2 regions of the Microbacterium lemovicicum genome follow, and region 1 is predicted to be linked to the other one. Evidence: predicted binding sites of a transcription regulator. Region 1 holds the regulator's gene; the other holds the start of a gene.

Evidence for each region. Region 1 encodes HspR, which represses chaperone genes until heat shock. Its sites were predicted from a motif close to AAGTTGAGTCNNNNNGACTCAACTT; they were not measured.
Region 2: the regulator HspR is predicted to act here: its motif matches at 2,742-2,766, upstream of CVS47_RS10090 (ATP-dependent Clp protease ATP-binding subunit).

The regions. Positions count from the first base shown of each region.
Region 1 covers NZ_CP031423.1:3,385,643-3,390,056, forward strand. Annotated here, with positions in the region: gene CVS47_RS15830 (MFS transporter) at 1-794, opposite strand, end outside; gene CVS47_RS15835 (DUF2252 domain-containing protein) at 953-2,314, shown strand; gene CVS47_RS15840 (heat shock protein transcriptional repressor HspR) at 2,485-2,940, opposite strand; gene CVS47_RS15845 (DnaJ C-terminal domain-containing protein) at 2,969-3,958, opposite strand; gene CVS47_RS15850 (nucleotide exchange factor GrpE) at 3,978-4,414, opposite strand, start outside.
Region 2 covers NZ_CP031423.1:2,149,682-2,154,095, reverse strand. Annotated here, with positions in the region: gene CVS47_RS10105 (VOC family protein) at 1-220, opposite strand, end outside; gene CVS47_RS10100 (MarR family winged helix-turn-helix transcriptional regulator) at 318-773, shown strand; gene nhaA (Na+/H+ antiporter NhaA) at 819-2,663, shown strand; gene CVS47_RS10090 (ATP-dependent Clp protease ATP-binding subunit) at 2,785-4,414, shown strand, end outside.

The sequences.
Region 1 (4,414 bases):
AGGGAGGCGCCGCCGGCGACAGCGCCGATGACGGCCGTGTTCGTCGCGTCGATGCCGGTGCCGACGACCAGGTAGCTGACCTCGATGATGATGACGTAGAAGGTGAATCCGCCGAAGACGGAGACCAGCAGCGGCACCGCGATGCGGCGCCAGGGGATCGGCACGCGCTGGGGCTGCTCGGCCGCGACGCGACCGGACGACGCGCGAGGCTCCCACAGCGCGAAGATCATGGGCACGGCGATGAGGACGCTGATGCCGTAGACCCAGAACGGGGTGTGCCAGCCGGTGCCGCCGAGCGCTCCGCCGAGCGCGATGAAGACGGTGGCGGCGAGCGTTGTCGTGACGGTCTGCGCCGCGAGGTAGCGGTTGCGCCGCTGGTCGTGGAAGTAGTCGACGATCAGAGCCGTGCAGACGGTCATGATCGCGGCTTCGCAGATGCCCACGAGCACGCGGCTGACCAGGATCTCGGTGAGTCCCTCCATCCACGCCGGGGCGGTGCCCACCAGTGCGTACGCGAACATCGCGATGATGAGGAGCGGCTTGCGGCCGACGCGGTCGACGATCTGCCCGGCGAAGGGGGCGAAGATCGCGATGAACAGGGCCGGGATCGCCACGATCATCGGCACGAGCACGGCCGCACCCGGGACGTCGGCGAAGTGCGCGGAGAGCTGCGGCAGGACCGGTGTGATCAGTACGGAGCCGAGGACGGGCATGCAGCTGCCGGCGAGCAGGAGGATGCCCTGCAGCGTGCCGGCACGGTGGGTGCGGTGGGTGGTGGTGGATGCAGACGTCATCGTCAGGGTCCCTTCGAGGCCCGCGCGCCATCGCCGGGCGAGGCCATTCCACTCCTACGACGACTCAGGGGGAACACGGCGCCGCTGATCCGGCGCATCAGTCCCGGTGATGAGCGCCGTCCTCGGCGCACCGGCGCGGCCTGGGCCAGGATGAGCACATGAGCGCCCTCGCGGTTCCGCCCGAGACCTGGTCGATGCCCGCGAGCGCGGCGGCCCGCGCCGCCGAGGGCCGGGAGGTGCGCCGCCGTCTTCCGCGGAGCGCGCTCGCGCATCTCGCCGACGGCCCGCGTGATCCGCTCGGCATCCTCGACCGTCAGAATGCGACGCGCGTGCCCGAGCTCGTGCCGCTCCGGCGGGAGCGGATGTCGGCCAGCCCCTTCGCGTTCTACCGCGGCACGGCGGCGCTGCAGGCCGCCGACTTCGCCGGCGAGGATCACAGCGGCATCCTCGTCCCCTCCTGCGGTGACGCGCACGTCGCGAACTTCGGCTTCTACGGGTCGCGCCAGCGCAGGCTCGTCTTCGACCTGAACGACTTCGACGAAGCCGCCTGGGCGCCGTGGGAGTGGGACGTGAAGCGCCTCGTGGCGAGCATCGTCGTCGCCGGCCAGTCGACGTCGCGCGACGACCGGGTCATCGGCCGCGCGGTGCGAGGAGCTGTGCGCACCTACGCCCGGGGCATGGGTGCGAACCCGGGTCAGAATCCCCTGGTGCGGTTCTTCGCGCACTTCGACGTGAACGCGGTGGCGGACACGCTGGACAGGCAGACGCGGGCGGTCGTCAAGCGCGCCGTCCGGGATGCTGCGAAGCGCACCGGCGATCGCGCGTCGCGCCGACTGACCACGACCGGCGACGACGGACGGCTCGTGTTCGTCGAGCAGGCGCCGACGATGACGCACCCCGCGGACGAGGCGGCGATCCGACTGCGGGCGAACGTCGACCGCTACGCACGGTCGGCGAGCGTCGACATCCGCGTCCTGCTGACGAACTACGTCGTGTCGGATCTCGTGCGCCGCGTCGTCGGCGTCGGGAGCGTCGGCACGGTGTGCTCGCTGGTGCTCTTCCAGGACGGCGACGGGAACGCCCTCATCCTCCAGGCGAAGGAGGCGGGGCGCAGCGTGCTGGAGGAGTACGGCGGGATCGCGCAGCCGGCCGCCTTCCACGAGCACGTGCAGGAGCACGGGCAGGGCGGTCGCGTCGTCGCGCTGCAGCGGATCCTGCAGGCGACCTCCGACCCGTTCCTCGGGCAGTTGCGCGCCTCGGGCATGGACTTCTATGTGCGCCAGTTCCACGACATGAAGGGCGGCATCGAGGTCGCCGACGTCGAGGACCGCCCGTTCCACGCCTACGCGGAGGCGTGCGCGGCCACGCTGGCCCGCGCCCACGCGCAGTCCCCGAGCGCGCCGGTCGTGGCCGGCTACCTCGGGAGCGGCCGCGTGGCCGGGGAGGCACTGGCGGAATGGGCGTACGCCTACGCCGACAGGTCGCGCGCCGACTACGAGGCGTTCGTCGCCGCGGCCTGACCGGCCGCCGGGTTGCGCCGACGGCCCGCCCTCACCTCGCGAAAGGTCGCAACACGCCGCGTGGTCTCGTCGGGGCACGGCGTGTTGCGACGTCTCGCGGCACCGGTCGCGCGCCGGCGCCGGCGCCAGGCGCGACCGGTTGCAGTACGAGCGCCGCGGAAGACTCCGGGTCAGTCCTCGACTTCGCCGTCGTCGAGGTCGAGCTCGCGGCGCGGACGCCACAGCACGACCTCGGTCGCGCGGCGCACGCGGGCGCCGTGACGCAGCGGCACGGCCGACCCGACGCTGCCGGCGGCGAAGACGCGGGCGCCGGGGCGTGAGGCGCGCTCGACCTGGAGCTGCCGCTCGAGGTCGCTGACGCGACGGCTGAGGGCGTGCACCTGCTCCTCGAGCTCGATCACGCGCGCGATGGCGGGGAGGCTCATGCCGTCGGCGGAGAGCCGGGCGACCTCCCGCAGCTGCTGCACGTGGCGCAGGGAGTAACGGCGCGATCCGCCCTGGGTGCGCGCCGGCACCACGAGGCCGAGCCGGTCGTACTGACGCAGGGTCTGCGGGTGCATGCCGGCGAGCTCGGCCGCCCCGGCGATCGCGAAGATCGGCGAGTTCTCGTCGAGGTCGTCGGTCATGCCACCCGCTCCTGCGCGCATCATCGGCTCAGCCGCGTGCCTTCGACATCAGGTCGGCGCGGGGGTTCTCGGTCGGCTCCAGCTCGCGGAACCTCTCGAGCGCGGCGCGCGCCTCGTCGTCCAGGTGCGACGGCACGGCGACCTGCACCTCGGCGAGGAGGTCGCCGAGTCCCTTCGACGTCTGCACGCCGCGGCCCTTCACGCGCAGCACGCGGCCCGAGGGGGTGCCGGGGGCCACGCGCAGCTTGACGGGGTCGCCGCCCAGCGTCGGCACCTCGATGGTCGCGCCCAGCGCGGCCTCGGTGAACGACACCGGCACGACCACGCGCAGGTTCAGGCCGTCGCGCGTGAACACCGGGTGCGGCCGCACGGTGATCTGCACGACGATGTCGCCGGTCTCGCCGCCGTCCGGAGACGGGCGGCCGCGGCCGCGCAGACGGATCTTCTGCCCGTCGGAGACACCGGCGGGGATCTTCACCTTGAACGGGTTGCCGTCCTCGCCCTGCAGCGAGATCGTGTCGCCCTTGGTCGCGGTGATGAAGTCGATCGTCGTCCGCGCGGTGACGTCGGCGCCCCGCGTCGGACCGCCGAAGCCGCGGTAGCCGCCGCTCGTCTGGCCGAAGCCGCCGGAGCCGAAGCGGCCGCCCTGGTTGAACATCGAGAAGATGTCGTCGAAGTCCTCGGCCGTCTGCGCGCGGGGGTTGCCGCGGCTCTGGCCGAACCGGCTGAACACGTCCTCGAAGCCGCCGCCGTTCTGGCCGCCGGCCTGGAACCGCGCGCCGGAGCCCATGGCCCGGATCTGGTCGTACTCCGCCCGCTGCTCCGTGTCGGACAGCACGGCGTAGGCCTCGCTGATCTCCTTGAAGGTGGCCTCTGCCGCAGCATCCCCCTGATTGGAATCCGGGTGGTACTTTCGCGCCAGCTTGCGGTACGTCTTCTTGAGGTCAGCCTCGCTGACGTCCTTGGACACCCCGAGGACCTTGTAGAAGTCCTTGTCGAACCAGTCCTGACTGGCCATGCGTCTCCTTCTGAGGCGTTTAGTCGGCAGGAACGGCGACGACGACCTTCGCCGGACGCAGCTCGATGGAGCCCAGGCGGTACCCGGTCTCCACGACCTCGAGGACGGTGGACTCGGTGGCTCCGGGTGTGGGCACCTGGAAGATCGCCTCGTGCTGCTGCGGGTCGAACACCTCGCCCGCGGCGCCGTAGGACTCCACGCCGAGCTTCTCGGCCACGGCGCGCACCTTCTCCGCGATGGCGGCGAAGGGCGAGCCCTCGGTCAGGTCGCCGTGCTTCTCGGCACGGCTGAGGTCGTCGAGCACCGGCAGCAGCGCGGTGGCGGCGCGCCCCTGAGCGCGCTCCACCTCGATCTGCCGCTGCTCCTCGGTGCGCCGACGATAGTTGGCGTACTCGGCGGTCAGGCGCTTGAGGTCGATCAGGAGGCTGTCGTCCCCCGACCCGGGGGCGCCCGCGG
Region 2 (4,414 bases), 1.2 Mb from region 1:
CCACCTGGATGGTGTTCTGACGACCGGGTTCGAGGTCGATCTCGAGACCGGTGCCGAAGGCGATGGAGCAGGCCGATCCGGGCGGGGTCAGCTGCACGAAGCGCAGCCCGTCGGAGGGCGACTGGTCGTGGTCGAGGTGGAAGCCGATGGACGTGTAGAAGTCCCTGGCACGGTCCACGTCGGTCACCGGCACGAAGACGAGCTCGATCTTCCAGTCCACGTCGTCTCTCCCTCCTTGCGGAGCGCCGATCGCTCCGGCAGCCCCACGGTAGGGCAGGCCTCCGACAGACGTGCCCGGCCGCGACTACCATGGGCAGGTGCCAGCCAGAGGAGGCGACGACGTGGCCGCCGAGACGCCCCCCTTCAGCCCGGTCATCGCCCTGTTGACCGTCGCCGCGATCTGGGACGCCCGGCTCGAGCATGAGCTGCGCGACCTCGGACTCTCCACGCGCAAGTACGCCCTTCTCGCGCATGTCGAGGCGACGCCGGGCATCTCCTTCAGCGAGCTCGCGCGCCGTTCCCAGATCACGGTGCAGAGCGTCCACACCGCGGCGCGCTCGCTCGCGGAGGCCGGCTTCGTCGTCGACGCGAACGCGCACGCCGGCGCAGCCTCCGACCTGCGGGTCACGCCGGAGGGCATCCGCCTGCTGCGCGCGGCCGACGCCCGCCTCGCCGCGCTCGACGCGACCTTCGGCGGCGGTGCGCCGACGCTGACGTCGGCGCTGGAGGGCCTCCACGAGCGCCCGTTCGAGGGGTCCGCAGCCTCGGAGTGACCCGGCGGGTGCACGCCATCGCGCGAATGGCGCGAAGATGAGTGCGTGACCGCCGTCTCGTTGCTGCCGTCCCGTCCGTCCGCGCCGGCCCGCGCCAAGAAGAAGCACGTCTCGGGCGACCGCCTCTCCGCGGCGCTCATGCTCATCGGCGTCGGTCTGGCCATGCTGTGGGCGAACCTGCCGGGCGACACCTACGAGACGGTCTGGTCGATGCCCGCCGCGTTCTCGATCGGCGGCGTGCAGGTCACTTTCACGCTGCATCAGTTCGTCAACGACGCGCTGATGACCCTCTTCTTCTTCCTCGTCGGACTGGAGGTCAAGCGCGAGCTGACGATCGGCGAGCTCACCGACCGCTCCCGCGCCGCCGTGCCGATCGTCGCCGCGCTGGCGGGACTCGTCATCCCCGCGCTCGTGTTCTTCGCGTTCGCGGGCTCCACGGACGCCGCGGACGCGTGGGGCGTCGTGATCTCCACGGACACGGCCTTCCTGCTCGGTGCTCTGGCGATCGTCGGCCCGAAGTTCCCGTCGCGGCTGCGGATGTTCCTCCTCACCCTCGCCGTCGTCGACGACATCGGCGCGCTCATCGTGATCGGCCTGTTCTACAGCGGCGGTCTCAGCCTCTGGCCCCTCGCCGCAGCGGTCGTGCTCATGGCGCTGCTGGCCCTCGTTCGCTACCTGCCCGTCGGCCGCGGCTTCGCCTACTCGGTCCTCGCCATCGGGCTGTGGATCGCCGTCGCGCTGGGCGGCATCCATCCCACCCTCGCCGGCGTCGCCGTGGCCCTGCTCATCCCCGTGTTCGCGCCGCGGCGCTCGGACGTCGAGCGCACGGCGGAGCTCACCCTCGCCTTCCGCGAGTCGCCGAACCCGGCCTACGCCGCGGCGGTGACCCGGAGTCTGCGTGAGTCGCTGTCCATCAACGAGCGCATCGACAACGCCTGGCGGCCGTACATCGCCTACGGCGTGCTGCCGCTGTTCGCGCTCGCGAACGCCGGGGTCCACATCGACGGACAGACGCTGATGGATGCCGCGGCCTCTCCGGTCGCGTGGGGCATCGTCGTCGGTCTCGTGGTGGGCAAGTTCGTCGGCATCACCGGTGCGACGCTGCTGATGCGCGTGCTCGGCAAGGGGCAGCTCGCGCCGGGGCTGGGGCTGAATCGCGTCGCCGGGGGAGCGGCCCTGTCGGGTATCGGGTTCACGATCGCCCTGTTCATCGTGCCGATCGCCATCGACGACCCGCACACAGCCGATCTCGCGCGGGTGGCGGTGCTCGCGGCATCCGTCATCGCCTTCCTGCTGGGCTGGGCGACGCTGGTGGCCGGCGACCGCATCTGGCCGCCGCAGCCTGTCGGGGCCAAGCTCGTGCGCCCGGTCGACCCCGATCGCGATCACCTCGCGGGACCCCTGAGCGCGCGCTACACGATCGTCGAGTACGGCGACTTCGAATGCCCGTTCTGCAGCCGCGCCACCGGATCGGTCGACGCGGTGCGCGCGCATTTCGGCGACGACATCCTCTGGGTGTGGCGGCATCTGCCCCTCGACGGTCCGCACCCGCACGCGCAGCAGGCGGCGCAGGCCGCGGAGGCGGCGGGGCTCCAGGGCCGGTTCTACGACATGGCCCGCCTCCTGTTCTCGCGACAGGGCAGCCTGGACACCGACGACCTGTTCGCCTACGCCCTCGAACTCGGCCTCGACGAGGAGCGCTTCGCGGCGGACTTCCGCTCGCCGAAAGTGCTGCGTCGCGTGCAGGACGATCGGCTCGACGCCGAGGTGATGGACCTCAACACGACGCCGACGTTCTTCGTCAACGGCAAGCGCCACGTCGGTCCGTACGACTCCGCGTCGCTGATCCGCATCGTCGAGACGCCGCTGTCGGAGCGCCATGTGAAGTGAGGAACCCTCCGGCATCCCGCCTCGGGAATAGCCGGGAGCATCCCGCGTTGAAGTTGATACGAACGCACTCAAGTACGTATCTTGAGTGCACCAGACTCACCTTCTCCGGGAGACACCAGGAATGCCTGAAGACTTCACCCCCGACGGCGCCGACAACGGCTCGAGCGCTTTCGACGACTTCCTCGCCCGCTACATCGAGGGCGAGCGCGCCCGCTCGTCGCGCTCGATCGACCTGAGCCGCTTTCTCAGCGCGCGCACCCAGTCGATCCTGCAGGACGCCGGGCGCTTCGCCCTCGAGCGCGGCCAGGGCGAGCTCGACGCCCTGCACGTGCTGCACGTCATCGTCCAGCACGAGCCGGCCGAAGACGCGGTGCGGCGCGTCGGCGCGGACCCCGCGCAGATCGCCCGCGCCGCCGCGGACCGCCTGCCGGCGCCGTCGACCTCGACCTCGGTCGACGCCGCGGTGATCGCGCCGTCGGTGCAGCGCGCGCTCTTCCACGCCTACCAGGTCGCCCGCGCGTCCGGCTCGACCTACGTCGACCCCGAGCACCTCTTCTTCGCCCTCGTCATCGGCCAGGACGCTCCCGCGGGCCAGGTGCTCGCGCGCGCCGGCGTCACAGCCGAGGCGCTGACGCAGGGCATGCGCGAGGAGGTCACGACCGCGGGCACTCCGGTGTCCGACGACGCGGATGCCGCGGCATCCGTCACTCCGATGCTCGACCGTTTCGGCACAGACCTCACCGAGCGCGCGCGCTCCGGCGCCCTCGATCCGGTGATCGGCCGGTCGGACGAGATCGAGCAGACGATCGAGATCCTCAGTCGCCGCACGAAGAACAACCCCGTGCTCGTCGGCGAGGCCGGCGTCGGCAAGACCGCGATCGTGGAGGGCCTCGCCCAGGCGATCGTCGACGGCGCCGTGCCGGAGCAGCTGCGCGACAAGCGCGTCATCTCGCTCGATCTGCCCGCGATGCTCGCCGGCACCCGCTACCGCGGCGACTTCGAGGAGCGCCTCACCCAGACGATGGACGAGGTGGCCGCCGCCGAGGGCGCCTACATCGTCTTCATCGACGAGGTGCACACCGTGGTCGGCGCCGGTGGCGGCGGCGAGGGAGCGATGGACGCGGGCAACATCCTCAAGCCGCGCCTCGCGCGCGGTGAGCTGCACCTCGTGGGTGCGACGACGCTCAAGGAGTACCGCACGATCGAGAAGGACCCGGCGCTGGAGCGCCGTTTCCAGCCCGTGCGCGTCGGAGAGCCCTCGATCGAGGACGCCGTGCTCATTATGCGCGGTCTCCGCATCGCCTACGAGCAGCACCACGCCGTGACCTACACCGACGAGGCGCTGCGCGCCGCCGTCGAGCTCGGTGACCGCTACCTGCCCGACCGCGTGCTGCCCGATAAGGCGATCGACCTCATCGACCAGGCCGGCGCCCGGCTGCGGCTGAAGCTCGGCGTGGCGGTCGACGTGTCGGCGCTGATCGCGCGCCTGGCCGAACTCGAGGCCGACAAGAACGCGGCCGTCTCGGCGGAGCACTACGAGGATGCCTCGCGCCTGCGCGACGCCATCGCCGAGGTGCAGTCGCGCCTGGATGAGGTCTCCGCGCGTTCGGCCATCTCGACCGATCGTGAGGCCGTGGTCGACGACACGCAGATCGCCGCCGTGATCAGCCGGGCCACCGGCATCCCCGTCAACCGTCTCACCGAGACGGAGCGCGGACGTCTGGCGTCGCTGGAGGGCGAACTGCACGAGC